DNA from 3 places in the Achromobacter sp. HZ01 genome. Region 1 is predicted to be linked to each of the others. Evidence: predicted binding sites of a transcription regulator. Region 1 holds the regulator's gene; each other region holds the start of a gene.
The links. The regulator HrcA, encoded in region 1, represses chaperone genes, less so after heat shock. The targets are predictions, from matches to a motif close to TTAGCACTCNNNNNNNNNGAGTGCTAA.
Positions count from the first base shown of each region.

Region 2: groES (co-chaperone GroES) is a predicted target of HrcA. The motif match lies at 2,199-2,225, and genes of this name have one in related genera.
Region 3: rpoH (RNA polymerase sigma factor RpoH) is a predicted target of HrcA. The motif match lies at 1,978-2,004, and genes of this name have one in related genera.

Region 1 covers NZ_LWKV01000003.1:277,202-284,412, forward strand. The annotation lists gene dapB (4-hydroxy-tetrahydrodipicolinate reductase) at 1-696, opposite strand, end outside; gene A6B37_RS17345 (outer membrane protein assembly factor BamE) at 713-1,249, opposite strand; gene fur (ferric iron uptake transcriptional regulator) at 1,403-1,822, shown strand; gene recN (DNA repair protein RecN) at 1,925-3,586, opposite strand; gene A6B37_RS17360 (NAD kinase) at 3,600-4,499, opposite strand; gene hrcA (heat-inducible transcriptional repressor HrcA) at 4,640-5,644, shown strand; gene hemH (ferrochelatase) at 5,690-6,805, shown strand; gene A6B37_RS17375 (hypothetical protein) at 6,795-7,031, shown strand; gene grpE (nucleotide exchange factor GrpE) at 7,131-7,211, shown strand, end outside.
Region 2 covers NZ_LWKV01000002.1:501,535-508,745, reverse strand. The annotation lists gene groL (chaperonin GroEL) at 176-1,816, opposite strand; gene groES (co-chaperone GroES) at 1,854-2,141, opposite strand; gene A6B37_RS11485 (NERD domain-containing protein) at 3,159-6,473, opposite strand; one part of gene A6B37_RS11475 (IS3 family transposase) at 7,023-7,211, shown strand, end outside.
Region 3 covers NZ_LWKV01000002.1:1,272,348-1,279,558, forward strand. The annotation lists gene cpdA (3',5'-cyclic-AMP phosphodiesterase) at 1-769, shown strand, start outside; gene rpoH (RNA polymerase sigma factor RpoH) at 1,047-1,931, opposite strand; gene A6B37_RS14900 (hypothetical protein) at 2,143-2,832, opposite strand; gene fghA (S-formylglutathione hydrolase) at 2,896-3,762, opposite strand; gene A6B37_RS14910 (hypothetical protein) at 3,996-4,739, shown strand; gene A6B37_RS14915 (glutamate synthase-related protein) at 5,118-7,211, shown strand, end outside.

The DNA.
Region 1 (7,211 bases):
GCTGGAAGAACGGTGCGTGATCTCGATGCGTTCGCCGACGCCGCAGAAGGACACGGTGTGATCGCCCACGATGTCGCCGCCGCGCAGCACGGAAAAGCCGATGGTGCCGGGCTTGCGCACGCCGGTGTCGCCGTGGCGGCTCCAGGTGGCGACGTCGGGCAGCGCGACGTCCCAGGCCGAGGCGATGGTCTCGCCCATCTTGAGGGCGGTGCCGGAGGGCGCGTCGACCTTGTTGCGGTGGTGGGCTTCGAAGACTTCGACGTCGTAGCCGGCGTTCAGGATGCGGGCGGCCATGTCGAGCAGCTTGAGCGTGGCGTTGACGCCGACGCTCATGTTGGGCGCGAACACGATGCCGGTCTTCTGCGCGGCGACTTCGATCGCGGCGCGGCCATTGTCGTCGAAGCCGGTGGTGCCGATGACGGCCTTGACGCCGTGCTTGACGCAGGCCTGCAGGTGTTCGAGCGTGCCTTCCGGACGGGTGAAGTCGATCAGGCAGTCGGCCTGGGCCAGCGCGTCGAGGTCGTCGGTGATGGCCACGCCCGTCTGCTTGCCCAGCGTGGCGCCGGCGTCCTGGCCCAGCGCGGTCGAGCCGGCGCGGTCGAGCGCGACCGTGAGCTCCAGGTCGGGGGCGTTCAGGACGGCGTCGATCAGCATCTGGCCCATACGGCCGCTGGCGCCGGCAATTGCAATACGCATGGCGGGGTCCTTGGAATTAGTTGAGCGGCTGGGGCGCGTTGCCCGGCTGGCCGGGGTATTGGTTCAGCGGGCTGACGGGCGCATCGGCCTCGCGCCGGCTCTCGGCTTCGTCCTGTTTCTGGCGGGCCTCGTCCTCGCTCAGGCGCTTTTCCGCCTTCTCGTCGGCGGCGGCGTCGGGCGTGTTGATCTGGTAGGGCTGCAGGTCGGGCTGCTTGTCGCCTTCCCAGCGGACCAGGCGGTCGTTTTCGAACCAGACGGTGAACTTGCGCTCCTGGGCGTCGCCGTAGCCGGGCTTGAAGTAGTAGGGGTAGTCCCAGCGATTGGCGTGCAGCACGCTGGTCAGCGTCGGGCTGCCCAGCGCGAAGCGCACCTGTTCCCGCGTCATGCCCGGCTGCAGCAGGGCGACCTGTTCCTGGGTGATCCAGTTTCCTTGCTGGACGGGGGCCTTGTAGGGGAAGCCCCACTTGTCGCCCGAGCATCCGGCCAGGGCGACGGCCAGGGCGGCGACGGCCAGGCCGGTCTTCAGCGAACGGGAGGGAATTCGTGCAATCATGGACACTACGCGCCCCTATTATTTGGAAGCAGACAAAACCGTTATCATAAAGGTTTCATAAGGATAGTTCCGCGTGGCGGCATGAATTCGGTGAGCCGGCTCGCGGTGAACCCATCCTTGCCCATGCCAACGCGGACGGAGAGCGATTACACCATGAGCGACCAAAGCGAATTGAAGAACATGGGTTTGAAGGCGACTTTCCCGCGCCTGAAAATTCTTGATATTTTCCGCAAATCAGACCAACGGCACCTCAGCGCCGAAGACGTCTATCGCGCCCTGATCGGCGAAAACGTCGAAATCGGCCTGGCCACCGTGTACCGCGTGCTGACGCAGTTCGAGCAGGCCGGCATTCTTGCCCGCAGCCAGTTCGACAGCGGCAAGGCAGTGTTCGAACTCAACGACGGCGATCACCACGATCACCTGATCTGCACGAATTGCGGCAAGGTGGTGGAGTTCTCGGATCCGGAAATCGAAAAGCGCCAGCAGAAGATTGCCAAGGACAACGCCTTTGCCCTGGAAAGCCACGCCATGGTGCTTTACGGCATCTGCGGCAGCTGCCTGAAAGGACGCTGATCCGATCCTCCGGCCCGTGGCTGCGCTCGCGGCGGGCCAGTGAGTTCCAAAACCCCTTCAAATTGAAGGGGTTTTTTTATTGCAGGCGGTATTGCCGATGGGTCAGGCCGGCGCCTGCCCGAAGCCCTGGAGCATCTCGCGCGCATGTTCGCGCGTGGTGGCGGTGAGCTTGATGCCGCCCAGCATCCGGGCGATTTCCTCGACGCGGGCCGACGGGTCCAGCTCTTCGATGCTGGAGCGCGTGGTGCCGCGCGATTCGGCCTTGCTGACCAGGAACTGGTTGTTGGCGCAGGCCGCGACTTGCGGCAGGTGGGTCACGCATAGCACCTGGTGGCGTTCGCCGAGTTCGCGCAGCAGCTTGCCCACGACTTCGGCGACCGCGCCGCCCACGCCGCTGTCGACTTCGTCGAAGATCAGCGTGGGCACGCGCGCGGCGCGGCTGGCGATGACCGACAGCGCCAGCGAGATGCGCGACAGTTCGCCGCCTGAGGCCACCTTGGCCAGGGCGCGCGGGGTGGTGCCGGCATGGCCGGCCACCAGGAATTCGACCTGCTCGTTGCCGTGGGCGGAGGGCGCGGCGGGCGCCAGCGTGGGCTCGAACCGGCCGCCCTGCATGGCCAGCGTCTGCATGGCCTGGGTGACCAGCTTGCCGAGATCGCGGGCGGTCTTGCGGCGGGCCGTGGTGAGCTTGGCGGCGGCGGCGTCGTACTGGGCCTGGGCGGCCTGCGCTTGCGCCCGCAGCGCCTCGACGTCGCCGGCGGCCTGCAGGGCCGCGAGCTGGGCGTGCAGGCTTTCGCGCAGTTCGCACAGGGCGTCGGGCTCGGTGCGGAACTTGCGGGCGGTCTCGAACACCAGGCCCAGGCGGCTTTCCACGGCGCTAAGGCGTTGCGGATCGAGATCGACGCGGCTGACGTAGTTGTTCAGGTCGGAGACGGCCTCGCTGATCGCGATGCGCGCGGATTCGAGTTCGTCGTACACCCCTTGCAGCCCCGGGTCGTGGCGCAGCATCTGCTGGATGCGCTGGTTGGCCTGGGTGACCCGGTGGTGCGCCGAATCGCCTTCGCCGTCCAGGGCTTCGAGAATCTGGCTGGCGCCGTCGAGCAGCGATTGCGCGTGCGACAGGCGCGTGTGCTCGGTCTGCAGCGCGTCCCATTCGTCCGGGCCGAGGGCCAGCTGGTCGAGTTCGTCCACCTGCCATTGCAGGCGGTCGCGTTCGGTCGCCAGGCTGGCGGCGTCTTTTTCGGCGGATTCCAGCTGGCGCGCCAGCGCGCGCCATTGCTTCCAGGCCTGCGACACGGCCTGGCGCAGCTCGCCATGGCCGCCGTGGGCGTCGAGCAGGTCGCGCTGCGCGTCGGCGCGCATCAGGCTCTGGTGCGCGTGCTGGCCGTGGATGTCGACCAGGCTGTCGCCCAGTTCGCGCAACTGCGCGACGGTGGCGGGCGTGCCGTTGATGTAGGCGCGGCTGCGCCCCTGGGCGTCGATCACGCGGCGCAAGGCGAGTTCGTCGTCGGCGTCGATCTCGCGTTCTTCGAGCCAGGCGTGCAGCGTCTTGGGCGTGTCGAAGACGGCGGTGATGTCGGCGCGCGCCGCGCCTTCGCGCAGCATGCTGGCGTCGCCGCGCTCGCCCAGCGCCAGCGCCAGCGCGTCCACCAGGATGGACTTGCCTGCGCCGGTCTCGCCGGAGAAGACGGTGAAGCCGGGGCCGAAATGGATCTCGGTCTGTTCGACGATGACGAAGTCGCGGATATGCAGGGTGCGCAGCATGTCGGGGCGCTTACTACTCTACGTTGTCGGTGGCCTGGGGCATCAGGTTCCAGTGCAGCTTGCGGCGCAGCGTGGAGAAGAAGCTGTAGCCTTCCGGATGCACGAAGCGGATGACGTAAGGGGCGCGCTGCACGACGATGCGGTCGCCCGGCTGCAGGTCGGACCAGGTCTGCATGTCGAAATGCACGCTGGCGCCGACCTCCACGCGGCCCATGGCCGTGAGCGTCATGTTGAGCACGCCCGTGTCGGGAATCACGATGGGGCGGTTCGACAGCGTCTGCGGGGCCACGGGCACCAGCACCATGGCGTTCATGCCGGGGTGCAGGATGGGGCCGTTGGCCGACAGCGCGTAGGCGGTCGAGCCGGTAGGGGTGGCGATGATGAGGCCGTCGGCGCGCTGCGTGTACATGAAGGCGCCGTCGAGTTCGACCCGGACCTCGATCATGCCGCCGCGCCCGGCGCGGTTCAGGACCACGTCGTTCAGGGCGGTGGCGGAATACATCTGCTGGTCGCCGCGCCACACGCTGCCTTGCAGCAGCGTGCGTTCCTCGATCTGGAAGCTGCCTTCGAGCACGCGCGCCAGCGCGCCGTGCGCGTCCTGCAGCGCGATGTCGGTGATGAAGCCCAGGCGGCCGTGGTTGATGCCGATCAGCGGCACGCCGTAGGGCGCCAGGTGGCGGCCCGCGCCCAGCACGGTGCCGTCGCCGCCCATGACGACGGCCAGCGAGGCGGTCTGGCCGATTTCCTCGAGCGTGGCCACGGGGTATTCGGTCAGGCCGGTATTGCGCGCCGTGTCGGCGTCGATGAGCACATGCCGGCCGGCCTGCGCCAGCGCGTGGGCGAGGGCTCTCAGCGGTGTGTCCAGGCCGGTGTCCTGGTATCTGCCGATCAGGGCGACGGTAGGAAAGTGCATGGCTGCTTGCGTATCCAGAAAGGGCGGGCGCGGGCCGAAATCCGCCCGGAATGTGCTATTAAGCCGATTATATGGGGCCGCATATTGGCTTGCGGGACAAAAATCGCCTCAATCGGAAAAGTTTCCCTAAAATACCTGTTATGGATGACCGTGCACGCGCCCTACTGAAGGCGTTGATCGAACGCTATATCGCCGATGGGCAGCCAGTCGGCTCGCGGACGCTATCGAAAGTATTCGATCTGTCTCCGGCCACGATCCGCAACGTCATGGCGGACCTCGAAGAACTGGGCCTGATCCACAGCCCGCATACCTCCGCCGGCCGCGTGCCCACGCCGCGGGGCTATCGCATGTTCGTCGATTCGCTGCTGGCGGTGCAGTCCTACCAGCTCGAGCCCCACAACATGGGCGAGATGCTGGCGGCGGCCGAACCCACCCGCGCCGTCAACGCCGCGGCGGCGCTGCTGTCGAACCTCACCCAGTTCGCCGGGGTGGTGCTCACGCCCAAGCGCGCGCAGGTGTTCCGCCAGATCGAATTCATTCGCCTGTCCGACAAGCGCGTGCTGCTCATCATCGTCACGCCCGACGGCGACGTCCAGAACCGCATCCTGTTCGTCCAGCGCGATTACTCCGAGACGGAATTGCTGGAAGCCGGCAATTTCTTCAACATGCATTTCGCCGGCAAGTCCTTCAACGTGGTGCGCCAGACCCTGTCGACCGAGCTGGCCCAGCTGCGCGAAGACATTTCGCGCCTGATGCAGGCCGCCGTCGAGGCCAGCGCCGAGGCGGCCGAGGACGGCGACGCCATGGTGATCTCCGGCGAGCGCAAGCTGCTCGACGTGACCGACATCGCCTCCGACATGGACCGGCTGCGCAAGATGTTCTCGCTGTTCGAGAAAAAAACCGACCTGCTGCAGCTGCTGGACGTCTCCAGCCGCGCGCAGGGCGTGCAGATCTACATCGGCGGCGATTCGCAGCTGGTGCCCATGGAGGAAGTGTCCGTCATCACCGCGCCCTACGGGGTCGACGGCAAGGTGGTGGGCACGCTGGGCGTGATCGGCCCGACCCGCATGGCGTACGAGCGCGTCATTCCCATCGTGGACATCACGGCGCGCCTGTTGTCCAACGCCCTCAGCCACAACCAGTAGGCCCATTCAAAACGACATCCTCCTTGCGGAGGAAGGGGAGTGTTTGTGTTTCTTCGCCTGTTCAAATACTTGTGGCCTGAACGGTATCTGCCCGAGCCCGAGCAGGACGACCCCTTCGACGAAGATCCGCCGCCGCGCGGGGCCGGGCGGGTCGGCGTGCTGCTGGTAAACCTGGGCACGCCCGATACGCCGGGCAGGAAGGACATCCGCAAGTACCTGGGCGAATTCCTGTCCGATCCGCGCGTGATCGAGATTCCCCGCTACCTCTGGAAGCCGATACTGCACGGGCTGGTGCTGACCATGCGGCCCAAGAAGCTGGAGCCGCGCTACGCCGGCGTCTGGCTGCAGGAAGGTTCGCCGCTGATGGTGTACAGCCGGCGCCAGGCCGACGGCGTGCGCGCCGCCCTGCGGGCCGCGGGCGTCGACGCCGTGGTCGAGCTGGGCATGCGCTACGGCAATCCTTCCATCCCGGACGCCATCGCGCGCCTGCGTGCCCAGGGCTGCGAGCGCATCCTGACCGTTCCGCTCTATCCGCAATACGCGGCCAGCACCACGGCCACGGCGGTGGACGCGGTCACCCGGCATGCCGGCCGGCTGCGCGACCAGCCGGAGCTGCGCTTCATCAAGCGCTTCCACGAAGAGCCGGCCTACCTGGACGCGCTGGCCGGCCATATCGAACGCTATTGGCAGGAGCACGGCAAGCCCCAGAAGCTGGTCATGAGCTTTCACGGCCTGCCGCGCTATTCGATCGAGCTGGGCGACCCTTACTACCGCGACTGCATGGAAACCGCGCGCCTGCTGTGCCAGCGATTGTCGCTGCCGCGCGCCCAGATCGAGGTGACTTTCCAGAGCCGTTTCGGCTCGGCCCGCTGGCTCGAACCCTATACGGAACCGACCCTCAAGGCGCTGGCCGCCTCGGGTACGACGGAGGTCGATGTGGTGTGTCCGGGTTTTGTGGCAGACTGTCTGGAAACCCTGGAAGAGATCAGCCTGGAATGCCGCGACGCCTTCATGGCGGCGGGCGGCAAGCGCTTCCGCTACATTTCCGCGCTCAACGACGATCCGGCCTGGATCGCGGGGCTGGCCGGCCTGGTGGAACGGCACTTGCAGGGATGGCCCACGCAGTCCACCGACTTGAAGGAGAAGGCGCATGCACCATGATCCCAAGACTGGCAAGACGGTAAAAAAGGGGACGGTTAGCACTCCGGTAGACGAGGATCAGGTCGAGCACGAACTCGACGAGGCGCTTGCGGAGACCTTTCCGGCCAGCGATCCCATTGCGGTCAACCCCGAGCCCGACGATGAAGAGGAGCGCATGGACCGCGCGCTCAAGGAGAGTTTCCCGGCCAGCGATCCCGCCGCGCCGGCGCAGCCTCCCAAGAAATAGCGGGGAGGCGTCGGGGAATATTTCGCTTTCCCGGGCTTGAAATAGGGGTATTGGCCCCCATTCATGTCTGCGAAAGCCATTCTTTTTGGAGGATTCCCCATGACGGCACCCCACGAGCCTGCGGACCAGGCGCCCGAGATCGGCCAGAACGCCGACGCGGCTCCCGCCGGACAGGACGCC
Region 2 (7,211 bases), on a different contig from region 1:
CTGGGGAACCCTTATTGTAGGGACGCATGCGCGACGGGCAAACCGCCAGACTGTTGGCAAACGTGTCCGCGCCAGGGGGGGCGCGCAAAAAAGAAAAACCCCCGGGGCGAAGGACCGGGGGTTTTTCGGGGTACTGCAATCCCCGGCCGAAGCCGGGGAGGCCGGATGGCGGGACTTAGAAGTCCATGCCGCCCATGCCGCCCATGCCGCCGGGCATGGCCGGAGCAGCGGGCTTGTCTTCGGCCAGTTCGACCACGGCGGCTTCGGCCGTCAGCAGCAGGCTGGCGACGGAGGCGGCGTTCTGCAGGGCGGTGCGGGTCACCTTGGTGGGATCCAGCACGCCTTGCTCGACCAGGTCGGTGTACTCGCCGGTCGCGGCGTTGTAGCCGTAGTTGCCCTTGCCGTTGAGCACGGTGTTGACCACCACGCTGGCTTCTTCGCCGGCGTTGGTGACGATCGTGCGCAGCGGCTCTTCGACGGCGCGCAGGATCAGCTTGATGCCGGCGTTCTGGTCAGCGGTGTCGCCCTTCAGGTCGGCGATGGCCTGCTTGGCGCGCAGCAGCGCAACGCCGCCGCCAGCCACCACGCCTTCTTCCACTGCAGCGCGGGTGGCGTGCAGGGCGTCTTCGACGCGGGCCTTCTTTTCCTTCATTTCGACTTCGGTGGCAGCGCCAACGCGAATCACGGCAACGCCGCCGGCCAGCTTGGCCACGCGTTCCTGCAGCTTTTCACGGTCGTAGTCGGACGTGGCTTCTTCGATCTGGACGCGGATCTGCTTGACGCGAGCTTCGATCGACTTGCTGTCGCCAGCGCCGTCGATGATGGTCGTGTTTTCCTTGCCCACTTCGATGCGCTTGGCCTGGCCCAGCTCGGCCAGCGTGGCCTTTTCCAGCGACATGCCGGTTTCTTCGGAGATCACCGTGCCGCCCGTCAGGATGGCGATGTCTTCCAGCATGGCCTTGCGGCGGTCGCCGAAGCCCGGCGCCTTGACGGCGGTGGTCTTCAGGATGCCACGGATGTTGTTCACGACCAGGGTGGCCAGGGCTTCGCCTTCGACGTCTTCGGCGATGATCAGCAGCGGACGGCTCGACTTGGCGACTTGTTCCAGCACCGGCAGCAGGTCACGGATGTTGCTGATCTTCTTGTCGAAAATCAGAACGAACGGATCTTCCAGAGCGGCGACTTGCTTGTCCGGGTTGTTGATGAAGTAGGGCGACAGGTAGCCGCGGTCGAATTGCATGCCTTCGACGACGTCCAGCTCGTTTTCCAGCGACTTGCCGTCTTCGACGGTGATGACGCCTTCCTTGCCGACCTTGTCCATCGCGTCAGCGATGATCTGGCCGATGGAGGTGTCGCTGTTGGCCGAGATCGAGCCGACCTGGGCGATTTCCTTGCTGGTCGTGACCGGCTTGGATTGCTTCTTCAGCTCGGCGACGGCGGCGGCGACGGCCTTGTCGATGCCGCGCTTCAGGTCGATCGGGTTGAAACCGGCGGCAACGTACTTCAGGCCTTCCTGAACGATGGCCTGGGCCAGCACGGTGGCGGTGGTGGTGCCGTCACCGGCGTTGTCGGAGGTCTTCGAGGCGACGTCCTTGACCAGCTGGGCGCCGATGTTCTCGAACTTGTCCTTCAGTTCGATTTCCTTGGCCACGGACACGCCGTCCTTGGTCACCGTCGGGGCGCCGAACGAGCGCTCCAGCACGACGTTGCGACCCTTGGGGCCCAGGGTGGTTTTAACAGCGTTGGCGAGAACATTCACGCCGCGGACGATGCGCACGCGGGCGTCGTCACCGAACAATACTTGCTTGGCAGCCATTTCTTAGCTTCCTTCGAAAATTCGTTTGAGGCAGGGTTTACTGGACCACGGCGAGGATTTCGTCCTCGCGGATGACGAGCAGCTCTTCGCCGTCAACCTTCACGGACTGGCCGGCGTACTTGCCGAACAGAACCTTGTCGCCAGCCTTCAGGTCGACGGGCAGGATCTTGCCGTCTTCGGTCTTCTTGCCGGGGCCGACGGCCACGACTTCACCTTGGTCAGGCTTTTCGGCGGCGCTGTCGGGGATGACGATGCCCGAGGCAGTCTTGCGCTCGTTTTCGAGGCGTTTGACGATCACGCGATCGCCCAGGGGACGCAAGGCCATGTGGAACTCCTGTTACAAAAAGAAGAAGAGAATGTTCAGTTGAGCCCGGGAATGTTGTTAGCACTCACCGGTGTCGAGTGCTAATTATAGGGATGATGTCCGGGGCTTCAAGGGGGGCGGGGGCGGTTGTTACATTTTGGGCGAAGGGGGCGGGCGCCGCTGTTGTCGAATTTCATTGAGTTTGGAATTCTCTAAGGGCTGAGAGTCAATACTTGCCTGTGTCGGCCCCAGCAGTGGGTCCTATGGAAAAGTGTCGTCTTTCCTTCGGCTCAAAAGTTTCGCGGCCAAGTAAGTGCGTCCCCAATAGCTGATGGTGTGCCTAGCGCACAGTCTGGGTCGGCTTCAGGGGGGAGGATGTCGGTTCTCTCGACTAGGACGTCGAAACCCTGAGATGGGGTCGGGCGGCGGGGATGTGTGGCTAGATGACGCTCTAAAAACTGCGTTGTTCTGTGCAAGAACAATGGTTGAACGGGCACGTCCCGGTGCTCGCGCGGGCCACATCGCAAGAGAATCGGTTTCTAAGTCGCGCATGCGCGTGTGCGACCTTTCCGGCACGGCATGGCTGCTATTGGAGCCATGCCAGGCATTGCACGCCCTCCATACTGGGCGGCATCGAGGCGCTTCATCCCGCGTTGCAGCCATCACGATGTACTTGAGCGAACGTACATTTGAGTCAATTCGGGTGGCAACAAGGACAGCTCTTCGCGAGCATCGGATCTCGTTAACGGCAGGTCTTTTGTCGCCGCCCAAAGTTGAGAACGCCGAACGGCAGCTATCGATCCGCTTTTGCCGTTCGATCTTCGTCAGTTAATGGCAGCTGCGCAGCGATTGCGGTCGTTAGCAACTTAGGTGCTCACGCTGCAAAGTAAGAAGCAGTCATACATTTCGACGCAGCGACACCGTGTCCACAATTTCGTATCGCCCGACCGCCAATAGCGATATTGCCTACCAGGGCCGGGAGTCGCAGTGCCAGATACAAGAGGCCTCCGCTGGGGATGGATATCGTCGCTGACGCATTTACTGCCGGTAGCGGATACGGTCTTCGATCTTCTTGATCGCGACGAGCGCCTCATGACCTAGCCCCTCGTCGTCGCAAAGACTGCGCAAATTTTGAAGGTCATCGGCGTTCCCAAACTGCCCAATCACTTGAATAGAAAAGGACGCGATGCGCGCCAGATCATCCATGGACCCGTGTTCTTGGTACGTCTTCTGTGACTCGCGATTGTTCAGTGCATCGCGACAGACGACCAGGGCCGTGTTCGGATAGCTCTTTGCAACGTGAGTTCTTGTACCATCCGAAGACAACATTCGAGATGTTGAAGACCACAGTGCTCCGGCACTTGCCGAAGCGGAGTGAGCCAGTAACGTAGTTCGCGCACTAAGAGTCTGGGGCGATGATTCGAGTTCGGAATCGCTTAACCGGCAAGCCCAGTAAGCTAATTCCCCGCAGGCCCGCATAGTTTCATCAACATCGACCGGCGATGCCGGAGCAGCAGGAAGTGGAAGGCTCAAATGTCCCATCGCTTCGTGCGCTGCGAAAAATGCCTCGACCGCATCTTGTGGCATGACCGACCGTTTGGATGGCAACCGAAGCCATGGCTCAATAGCTTCAGAAACTGCTGGATCACCGAAGTCTGTGAGCTGACGAATCAGAATGCCGATAAACGAAACATACTCGGTGCCCGCTCCTTTTAGTGCCTTGAAGAGGAACTGCCTCTTTTGATCGCCATCGAGGTTGTCGACCTCCTCCCAATAGATGCGGTCATACGGGTGGTCGAATTGTCGCGAGAAGACATTCCATGCTTCCGTATCGGCCTGCGGTCCCGATTCGGACAACACGCTTTCGATTTCATCTAAGACCACCGTTCTGAAGTTTTCTTCTTCGGCGTCTAGTCCGCCCAAAGCCTTCAGCGCATCGAAGATCATGGAATTCATAAGCACGCCCAGTTCGTCCATGGCATCCTCAAGCGCCGCGATCATCTTTGCCTTGACGGCATCATCCACATCTCTCAAGTAGACACAAAAGTCCAGCGTGGCTAGCTGTAGGTGATAGGGTAGGCTCTTCAATCGCTCAAGAAGATTTAAGACACATGGCGCTGCCCAAGAGGCTTGCTCCGTGAGTCTGGTGATTCCAAGTAGCACGTAGAACTCGCTATGCGTGCTCGCTTCGTTCCATGCTTTTCTAAGAGCTGCACAAAAATTCTGCTCCGGATTGTGGCGTAAGTTAAGACCGCCACTGTGAATAAAGTACACAAGCTGTGACAGCGCGATCTTGCGATTAAATACATACGCTTGGCTAAAGAGCTCATGCCGAAGCGGCACCTTTTTGACCCTTGCTTCTTCATAGAGATCAAGATTGGCTTCGACAATCCTCTCTTCCATCGCGCGACATGCCGTCATGATTTGATCGAAGTGAAGTCCCTGCTTTAGAAGCCAGCCAATGGCAGGAAGAAAAGCGCGAAACGTTGAGAGGATTGGTCGAGATGAACTGGTCTTGATCGAGCTGCTATGCCACCCCTCGCCATTCAGAACGAAATGCAGTTCAGAAGGTTCTGCGACCATTTGTTCGAAGAGCACATCGAGCTTCGCTCTTACAAAACGTCCAGCTGACTCTCCACACTCCCCCTGGATGCAAGACACTAGAATGCGCTGGTCAGTAGTCTTATCCAGAATCTCCCTTAGCATTGAATCGTCCTCGATCGCTCCGAGGATGAATAGCTTGGCGCCATGGAATCGGGGGGATCGCAGCACAGCTTGCACCCGCTCCGAATCTGTACGCGCTGCGCGAATCGTGGATTCTGCTGTGAAGGCGAAGAAAAACATTTCGTGAGAGAAGCTGAGTCTGTCGCCGCGCTGTGATACAAGTTGCGATTCAAGGACCGCGCGCCGTGTCACGTCTGTCACGCCTGCAGCATCGCAAAACCTGTCGAATTCTCGAACGGACAAACTAAACGCAGTTTGGGAGATCAGTTCTTCTGCGAACCCGGAAAGCGCCCGAATTCCCGCCGCAGCGGAATCACCGAGACGCATCCGGGCGACCGTGTCGAATAGAACGAACTTACTTGCCCCGGCGGGCAGAGATGCGGCAGCCTGCCCAATAAGTTCCGCTTCGAGTCCTGAGCGCGCTATCTCAAGCAGGGCTTGGCAGTTCGTGAAATTTTCATCTTCCTGGCTAAGTTTTGCGAGCAGTGACTTCAGCGCGGATCGCGGCGGACTGACAAGAACCTCTTCGACTGACAGAAGCTCTTGCCTAGCTAGGGTGCCTTGTGAGGTGATAACAATGCCCGCACCATAGCGCAGTGCGAACGCTTGGAGACTTCGCGTCAAAGCAGTTCGCAAAGGCTCCGGACACTCGTTGTAGCCGTCGAGAAACAGAACAATATGCCTCATCAGGAGGCGGCTCGCTCTTAGGAAATCGCGCGCGGAAGTGCCGAGTAGTCCAAGCTCGACGTCAATGATCCTCTGCAGTTTGCCCTCGAAGTCTTTGGCTTGGATGTGGATGGGTACAACACCGGCCTGGATACATTCCGTGGCGATGCGCGCACTCAGCAAGGACTTCCCACATCCTGACGGCCCCCTAATCAGAAGCGCAGATCGCGACGACAAAGCCATCTCCAGAACCTTAGGCGCCGAAATCAGTTTTTCATCAAGGTAGTATTGATCCTCCGCCAGTCGCTTACCGATTGGCCCGTGAAACTCCAAGAAGGAAGACTCATAGCCCGACAGTGTTCGCTCTGATATGAGTACGGTTTCGCAAATTGCCGCAGCTCTTCCTGATACGCGTTCGAGGCCCAAATGAGCTGCTAGCGCTTGGCATCGCTCTTCACTCAGCAAGGCCCCTGACATTGCGCTGAGCGCAACCTCGATCGCATCGTGCCCACCAATAGACACTTTGAAATCACTCGGTGGCAAGGAGGATCCGGCCGGAATCGTCGGCACAATGGCGAGCAAGGCGTTGGGATAGCCGGAAAGAGTGCCGAATAGTCCGGCCATAGCATCACGCAACGCATTCTTGGCGTCTAGGGCCTGGGTGTACCCGTTGCGTAGCTTTCGACTGCCATAAGGTCCAAGCTGAATCCAACTGCCGTTCACACCGCCCTTGACAGGCTGCGTGTACCCCTTGGCTTCAATGACAAGCGTAGTTGTGGCGGAGAAGACCGCGACATCAACCTGACGCCCGCAAACGTTGAAGTTGGCGAATATGTAGGCCCATTCGCTGCCCCTCTCTAGAGCGTCGCAAACGGTAACCAGGACCTCGCGGTCCGAGGCGTGTTCGATGCGCTCGCCGATAAAGAGATGAATGCCGTTCCCGCCGTAACGTGCTGCGCTCATCAGTTTGAATCACCCGCACGACGCGCCAAGTACCGGCATAGCTGCCGCCTGGAAAACGAATCCATAGTCCCCCCGTGAACGGAACATATTGCCTTATCACATTCTCCGTCAAGTTGTCCGGCCGCTAAATCCGGTTGCCAAATGCTTTCGCCTGGTCCGGCAGGTAGTTATGTGGGTCATAGACCTGCCAAGCCCCGAACAGCTTGCGCCCAAGTATGATTTTCGCGATGTGCTCCTCGGTGGGCGTTGAGATGTTCGCTCTGGCAGTCTTGTGCCGATCGTGGATCGACCAAAGCTCTCTCTCCATCTGTTCGTATCGACCAGCCATTGCATGATGTCGTAAAGGAGTGTGAGCGGCGCACGCGTCCCCACGGGCTCGTCACCGCCAGTTCGTGGAGATGTACTTGCTGGGTAGCCGCCGATCGCAGACCTTGTGCACCATGTCAGGATATCTGGGGCACGCGGAGGGTGATCTGCTGTCGAAATCCCAGACAGAATTAAATGTTAGTGTTTTAGGGCAAGTTTCCCAGCGAGAGTGGGAGGTGTGCCATGAAACGCAAGCAATATTCGGTCGAGCAGATCGTCGCGGCGCTCAAGCAGGCAGAGCTGGGCATGCCGGTCGCGGATCTGGTGCGTCAGCTCGGCGTATCCGAGCAGACGTACTACCGGTGGAAGCGCCTGTACGCGGGCCTGGAGTCGAACCAGGTCCGCGAACTCAAACAGCTGCAAGATGAGAAT
Region 3 (7,211 bases), on a different contig from region 1:
CCTGTTCGGCGAGCCCGGCACCGTGATGCTGGGCGTCGACACCGACGCCAGCCTGCGCGCCGTGCTGCGCCAGATCGAGGCCGACGGCCGCCATCCCGACCTGCTGCTGGCCACCGGCGACCTGTCCCAGGACGGCGCGGCGGCGGCCTACCGCCGCTTTGCCTCCATCCTGTCCGAGGCGCCGGCGCTGGACCGCGCCACCATCCGCTGCCTGCCGGGCAACCATGACCTGCCTGCCGTGATGCGCGAGGAACTGGCGCAGTGGTCCGAGCCGGTCACCGACGTGGGCGCCTGGCGCGTCGTGACGCTGGACACCACGGTGCCCGGCTCCGACGCGGGCCACCTGCCCGCCAGCCAGCTGGATCTGCTGGAGGCCGCCCTGGCCGAAGCGCCCGGGCGCCACACGCTAGTCGCGATGCACCACAACCCCATGCAGATCGACAGCCACTGGCACGACACGATGATGATCGACAACCCGCAGGCGCTGTTCAAGCTGCTGGCCCGCTGGCCGCAGGCCCGCGTGCTGCTGTGGGGACACGTGCACCACGACTTCGACCGCCGCCGCCACAACCTGCGCATGCTGGCCACGCCGTCCACGTGCTTCCAGTTCAGCATCCGCGACGGGCAGCACGTGGTGGACAACATGGCGCCGGGGTATCGCTGGATCAAGCTGTACCAGGACGGATCGCTGGCGACCGGCGTGCGGCGGGTGCAGGACGCGCTGTGGCGTCCGGCGCTGGCGGCGTCGGACAAGGTGCAGGCGGCCTAGGCATAAAAAACGGGGCACCAATACATAGATTATTGGTGCCCCGCAAACATCCGTCTCATAGGGGAGGGGAAAGAGGAGAAGCCGAGACGGACGACTAGACAGCCAACCGGAGTTCGCGGTCTACATGAAGTTAGTCGGCGCGGCCCGCATTAAGTTTCTGGCGCGGCGCAAAAATTCCGGGTGAATTTGTATCAATTCATGTAACGGCCGCCAGGCGCGCCGCAAAAGACGAAGGCCGCTCGAAAGCGGCCTTTTGCATGGGCGGGCGGCAGGCGCGTCAGGCCTGGAGATTGCCGCGCATTTTCTTGAGGGCGGCGGCCTCGATCTGGCGGATGCGTTCGGCCGAGACGCCGAATTCCTGGGCCAGTTCGTGCAGCGTGGCGCCGCCGTCGTCCTGCAGCCAGCGCGCCTCGACGATGCGGCGCGAACGCGGGTCCAGCGCTTCCAGCGCCTCGCTCAGCCCGCTGCCCTGCAGCCGGTCGCGCGCGGCGCGCTCCAGCACCCGCGTGGGTTCCTGGCGGCCGTCGTCGGACAGATAGGCGATGGGCGCGTAGCTCTCATCGTCGTCGTCCTGGTTTTCCAGCGACATGTCGCGCCCGGACAGGCGCACTTCCATTTCGCTCACGTCTTCGCGGCGCACGTTCAGCTCGCGCGCGATGTGATCGACCTGCTCGGGGTCCAGCGTCTGGCCGTCGGGCCGCATGCTGCGCAGGTTGAAGAACAGCTTGCGCTGGGCCTTGGTGGTGGCCACCTTGACCAAGCGCCAGTTGCGGATGATGTATTCGTGGATTTCCGCCTTGATCCAGTGCACGGCGAACGACACCAGGCGCACGCCGCGCTCGGGGTCGAAACGTTTGACGGCCTTCATCAGGCCGACGTTGCCTTCCTGGATCAGGTCGGCGTGGGGCAGGCCGTAGCCCAGGTACTGGCGGGCCACGGACACCACCAGGCGCAGGTGCGACAGGATCAACTCGCGCGCCGCGCCCAGGTCTTCCTGGTCGCGCAGGCGGCGTCCCAGCTCGGTTTCTCGTTCAGCCGACAGCACCGGCAGGCGATTCACCGCGGAAATGTATGCGTCGATCGTGCCGAGCGCGCCCGGATTGCCGATGGCCAACGCCAGGGCGTTGCCGGAAGTGGCCAACGAGGTACTGGGTTGTTTCATAACGGGAGTCTCCGGAAGGCTTAAGGATGACGACATGAATTCGATGTTAGCACTCTAGTAAAGGGAGTGCTAATTCGACTATTGCGGCGCATCAAAGTTCCACCACACATGATTCGCCCCCAATTTTTTTGGCCCGAGAAGTTCGAGCCAGCGCAAGAATGGCCGCGCCGCCGCCGGGCCGCCCCAAGGCGGCGCAGCGTGGGTGTTCACACTACCAGCCCAGGCGCTTGAGGCCGTCGACCGTAGCCTGGCCGTCGGGGCGGATGAACAGCGCCCCGCGCGGGTCCAGGAAGACCTGGTAGCGGGCGCCGTCGAACAGGGGCATGTAGGCGCCGCTGCCGAATTGGACATCGACGAAGGGGAACCAGTTCGGGAAATTCTTCTTCAGCGAACCGAGGTCGGGCGCGGGCCAGTCGTCCAGCGGATGCACCGAACGGGTGGCCGAGGCCTCGCGGGCCGCGTCGCTGTAGCGGCCGGACAGCCGCTCCAGGCGGTACAGCGGCGGCACGCCCGCCATCAGCGCCGGCACCTTCCAGCGCACCACCCGCGCGTCGATCTGCCACTGGTCGCCGTACAGCACGTACTGGCGGTTGCCGATGGCCGGCGCGCTGGCGTCCACCTGGAACTGGCCCTCGGCCAGCTGGCGGATCTCGACGCGGGCCACCGGCTCGTCGGTGGTCAGGCGGAAGAACTGCACCAGCGACAGGGCCAGCAGGCCGGACACGCAGCCCAGCAGCACCAGCATCAGCCCGAACAGGCGGCGCACCGGCCGGAGCTGGAACATTTTGCGGCCGCGCTCGTCGCGCGGGCCGCCCTTGCCCAGCAGCATGACGATGCCCGGCAGCAGGACGACGATGGCGCCCAGCAGTATCCAGACGAAAGGAGCGATTCCGTTGATCAAATCAGCCGTTCCCGATTAGGTAAGAACCGCCGCGGGCGGTGGCCGGCCAGTATAGAAGCGGCCTCAGGCCGCGGGTTTTCCAAGCCGCTCGACGTGAAACCGGATGTGATCCTCGATAAACGTCGAGATGAAGTAATAGCCGTGGTCGTAGCCCTCGTGGCGACGCAGGGTCAACGGCTGGCCGGCGGCGGCGCAGGCCTGCTCGAATACCTCGGGATACAACTGTTCCGCCAAAAACTGGTCCGATTCTCCCTGGTCGATCAGGATGCCCCCGGGAAACGGCTGGCGGGCCTGGCGCATCAACGCCGACGCGTCGTAGGCGGCCCAGTCCTGGACGTCGGCGCCCAGGTAGGCGCCGAAGGCCTTCTTGCCCCACGGGCACAGGCTGGGCGCGGCGATGGGCGCGAAGGCCGACACCGAGCGGAATTTGGCGGGGTTGCGCAGCGCCAGCACCAGCGCGCCGTGGCCGCCCATGGAATGGCCGAAGATCCCGGTGCGCGACGCGTCGCCCGGCAGCGCGCCGCCGGTGACGATGGCATGCAGTTCTTCGGTCACGTAGCTGTACATGCGGTAGTGCGTGCGCCAGGCCGGCGTGGTGGCGTCCACGTAAAAGCCCGCGCCGGTGCCCAGGTCCCAGTTTTCGTCCTCGCCCGGCACGTTGGCCCCGCGCGGGCTGGTGTCCGGGGCCACCAGCATGACGCCCAGCTCCGCAGCCAGGCGCTGGGCGCCGGCCTTGATCATGAAAGTCTCTTCGGTGCAGGTCAGCCCGGCCAGGTAGAACAGGACGGGTACCGGGCCTTGCTCGGCCTGGGACGGCAGATAGACCGAGAACCGCATGGGCAGGCCGATCTGCGCGGATTCGTGGCGGTAATAGCGCTGCCAGCCGCCGAAACAGCGGTGCTGCGAGATGAGTTCGAGGGCCACGGCCATAGGTCTGCTCCAGTCGTAGGGGATGAAAAAACGCCCGCGGGTTAGGGTATATCCACGGTACGACGTTCCGTCGCCGAATGTTAACCTGCACGTATTCGGGTACGGACGACGAAAAAAATGACGGATCCTTGCCCATATCGCGATCACGGGACTTGACCGCCGCCTACCGTGGCACTATTTATATACCGTGAGAGAAGACAACCCGTTCTTCCGGATACGCAAGTCCTGACACTATGGCCCGTCTGCCCCGTCTGTACGCCCCTGGGCTGCCCCAATTGGTGCAGGCCAATTTCATCCAGCCGCTGGCGGCGCCGTCTCAACCCGCGCCGGCCGACATCCTGAACCAGCTGGCCACGTGGCTGGGCGAATCCGCCCAGCGCCATCGGGTCTCGGTTCATGGCTGGCTGCTCGCCAACGACCGCATCCTGCTGCTGGCCACGCCGGCCGACGAAGAAGGCCTGCCGCGGCTGATGCAGACGCTGGGCCGCAACCTGGCGGCGCGGCTGCGCGGCGGGCGCGTATTCGCCGGCCGCTACCGCTCGGCCCTGCTGGAACCGGGCGCCTGGGTGCTGCCGGCCCTGGTCTGGCTGGAAACCTATCCCGTACGCAGCGGCGCCTCGCAGGACCCGGACTCCTGGCCCTGGTCCTCGGCCTCCAGCCACACCGGCAACACCACGGCCGCCCCCGCCCAATGGCAGTCGGACCACGCCGATTACTGGGCCTGCGGCAACACGCCTTTCGACCGCCAGGCCAATTACCGCAAGCGCCTGCAGGACGGCCTGTCGCGCGAGGAAAGCCAGCGCATCGACCAGGCGGTTTCCGGCCAGTGGGCGCTGGGCGGCCCCGCCTTCATCGCCAGCCTGGCCCACACCGCCAGCCGGCGCGTGGCCCCGGGCCAGCGCGGACGCCCGCGCAAGAAGCCGGCCGCAGCCGCGCCGGCCGATGCCGAACCTTCCTCTTCCACGTCCAATTCCTGATCCGCCCCGTCCCGGGCGGATTCCTTTCCCGTTTTCCTGCATGCATGACGCGCCCTGGGCGCGTCGCGGCGCTCGCCATTGCGATTGCGCAACACCGGATTGCGGATACGATCGGCCTAGATATCCAAAATTATTGGGGACGCATAACCTAAAAAACGGCCAAATCCCGGTCAAACATCGCTTCTCCGTCTGCACCCCCATCTGGAAACCCGCGCCAGGCAACGCTCTAGATACGTCACCAAATAATCATCCTATGAGCGGCCATAAATATAATTAGGGACATACCCTGTTTATTCCTATTGCACCCTGCTCCTGTCAGGGGTATTGTCCGTCTCCTGCACTGCAACATCACGACGCAGGCCTACTGCGGAGCGCGCCATGCCCCAAAACACCCAGATCGAATCCTGTCTCCCGCCCAAGGCGACCCCCATCGATGCGAGCCGCATCGGTCTGCCTCCCGCCCAGGGCCTGTACCACCCCAAGAACGAACATGACGCCTGCGGCGTCGGTTTCGTCGCCCACATCAAGGGCAAGAAAAGCCACGCCATCATCCAGCAGGGCCTGAAGATCCTGGAGAACCTGGACCATCGCGGCGCGGTGGGCGCGGACAAGCTGATGGGCGACGGCGCCGGCATCCTGATCCAGATCCCCGACGCGCTGTACCGCGACGAGCTGAGCCAGCAGGGCATCGTCCTGCCGCCGCCCGGCGAATACGGCGTGGCCATGGTGTTCCTGCCCAAGGAAACCGCCTCGCGCCTGGCCTGCGAGCAAGAGCTGGAGCGTTCGGTGCGCGCCGAGGGCCAGGTCGTGCTGGGCTGGCGCAATGTGCCGGTGGACGTGGACATGCCCATGTCGCCCGCCGTGCGCGCCTGCGAGCCGGTGATCCGCCAGCTGTTCATCGGCCGCGGCGCCGACGTGATGGTGCCGGACGCGCTGGAACGCAAGCTGTACGTGATCCGCAAGACCGCCAGCCACGCCATCCAGAACATGCATCTGGCGCATGGCAAGGAATACTTCGTGCCCTCGGCCTCGGTGCGCACCGTGGTCTACAAGGGCCTGCTGCTGGCCGACCAGGTCGGCCGCTACTACCGCGACCTGGCCGACACCCGCACCGTCTCGGCCCTGGCCCTGGTGCACCAGCGCTTCTCCACCAACACCTTCCCGGCCTGGCCGCTGGCCCACCCGTACCGCATGATCGCCCACAACGGCGAAATCAACACGGTCAAGGGCAACTTCAACTGGCTGCGCGCGCGCGAAGGCATGATGCAGTCGGCCGTGCTGGGCGACGACCTGAAGAAGCTGTACCCCATCGTCTACGAAGGCCAGTCCGACACCGCGACCTTCGACAACTGCCTGGAACTGCTGGTGAACTCGGGCTACTCGCTGGCCCACGCCATGATGATGATGATCCCGGAAGCCTGGGAGCAGCACACGCAGATGGACGAAAGCCGCCGCGCTTTCTACGAGTACCACGCCGCCATGATGGAGCCGTGGGACGGCCCGGCCGCGGTCGCGTTCACCGACGGCCGCCAGATCGGCGCCACGCTGGACCGTAACGGCCTGCGCCCGGCGCGCTACCTGGTCACCGACGACGACATGGTGATTCTGGCCTCCGAGGCCGGCACGCTGTCCATCCCCGAGAACCGCATCGTCAAGAAGTGGCGCCTGCAGCCGGGCAAGATGTTCCTGATCGACCTGGAGCAGGGCCGCATCATCGACGACGCCGAGATCAAGCTGCAGCTGTCCAACAGCCGCCCCTACCGCCAGTGGATCGAGCGCCTGCAGATCAAGCTGGAATCGCTGCCGGCGCCGCGCCAGGCCGCCACGGCCACGCAATCGCCGGTCTCGCTGCTGGACCGCCAGCAGGCTTTCGGCTGGACCCAGGAAGACTACAAGTTCATCCTCGAGCCCATGGCCGCCAGCGGCGAGGAAGTGATCGGCTCGATGGGCAACGACGCCCCGCTGGCCGTGCTGTCGGACCGCGCCAAGCCGTTCTACAACTATTTCCGCCAGCTGTTCGCGCAGGTCACCAACCCGCCGATCGACCCGATCCGCGAGCAGCTGGTGATGTCGCTGGTGTCGTTCATCGGCCCCAAGCCCAACCTGCTGGACATCAACAACGTCAACCCGCCGCTGCGCCTGGAAGTGTCGCAGCCGGTGCTGGACTTTGCCGCCATGGCGCAGATCCGCGACATCGAGCAGGTGACGGGCAAGAAGTTCCGCAGCTTCGAGCTGGACATCACCTATCCGGCCGCCTGGGGTCCCGAGGGCATCGAAGCCCGCGTGGCCGCGCTGTGCGCGCGCGCCGTGGACGCGGTGCGCAGCGGCTACAACATCCTGATCGTGTCCGACCGCCTGGTCGACAGCGAACGCGTGGCCATCCCCGCGCTGCTGGCCACCTCGGCGGTGCACCAGCACCTGATCCGCGCCGGCCTGCGCACCAACACCGGCCTGGTCGTGGAGACCGGCTCG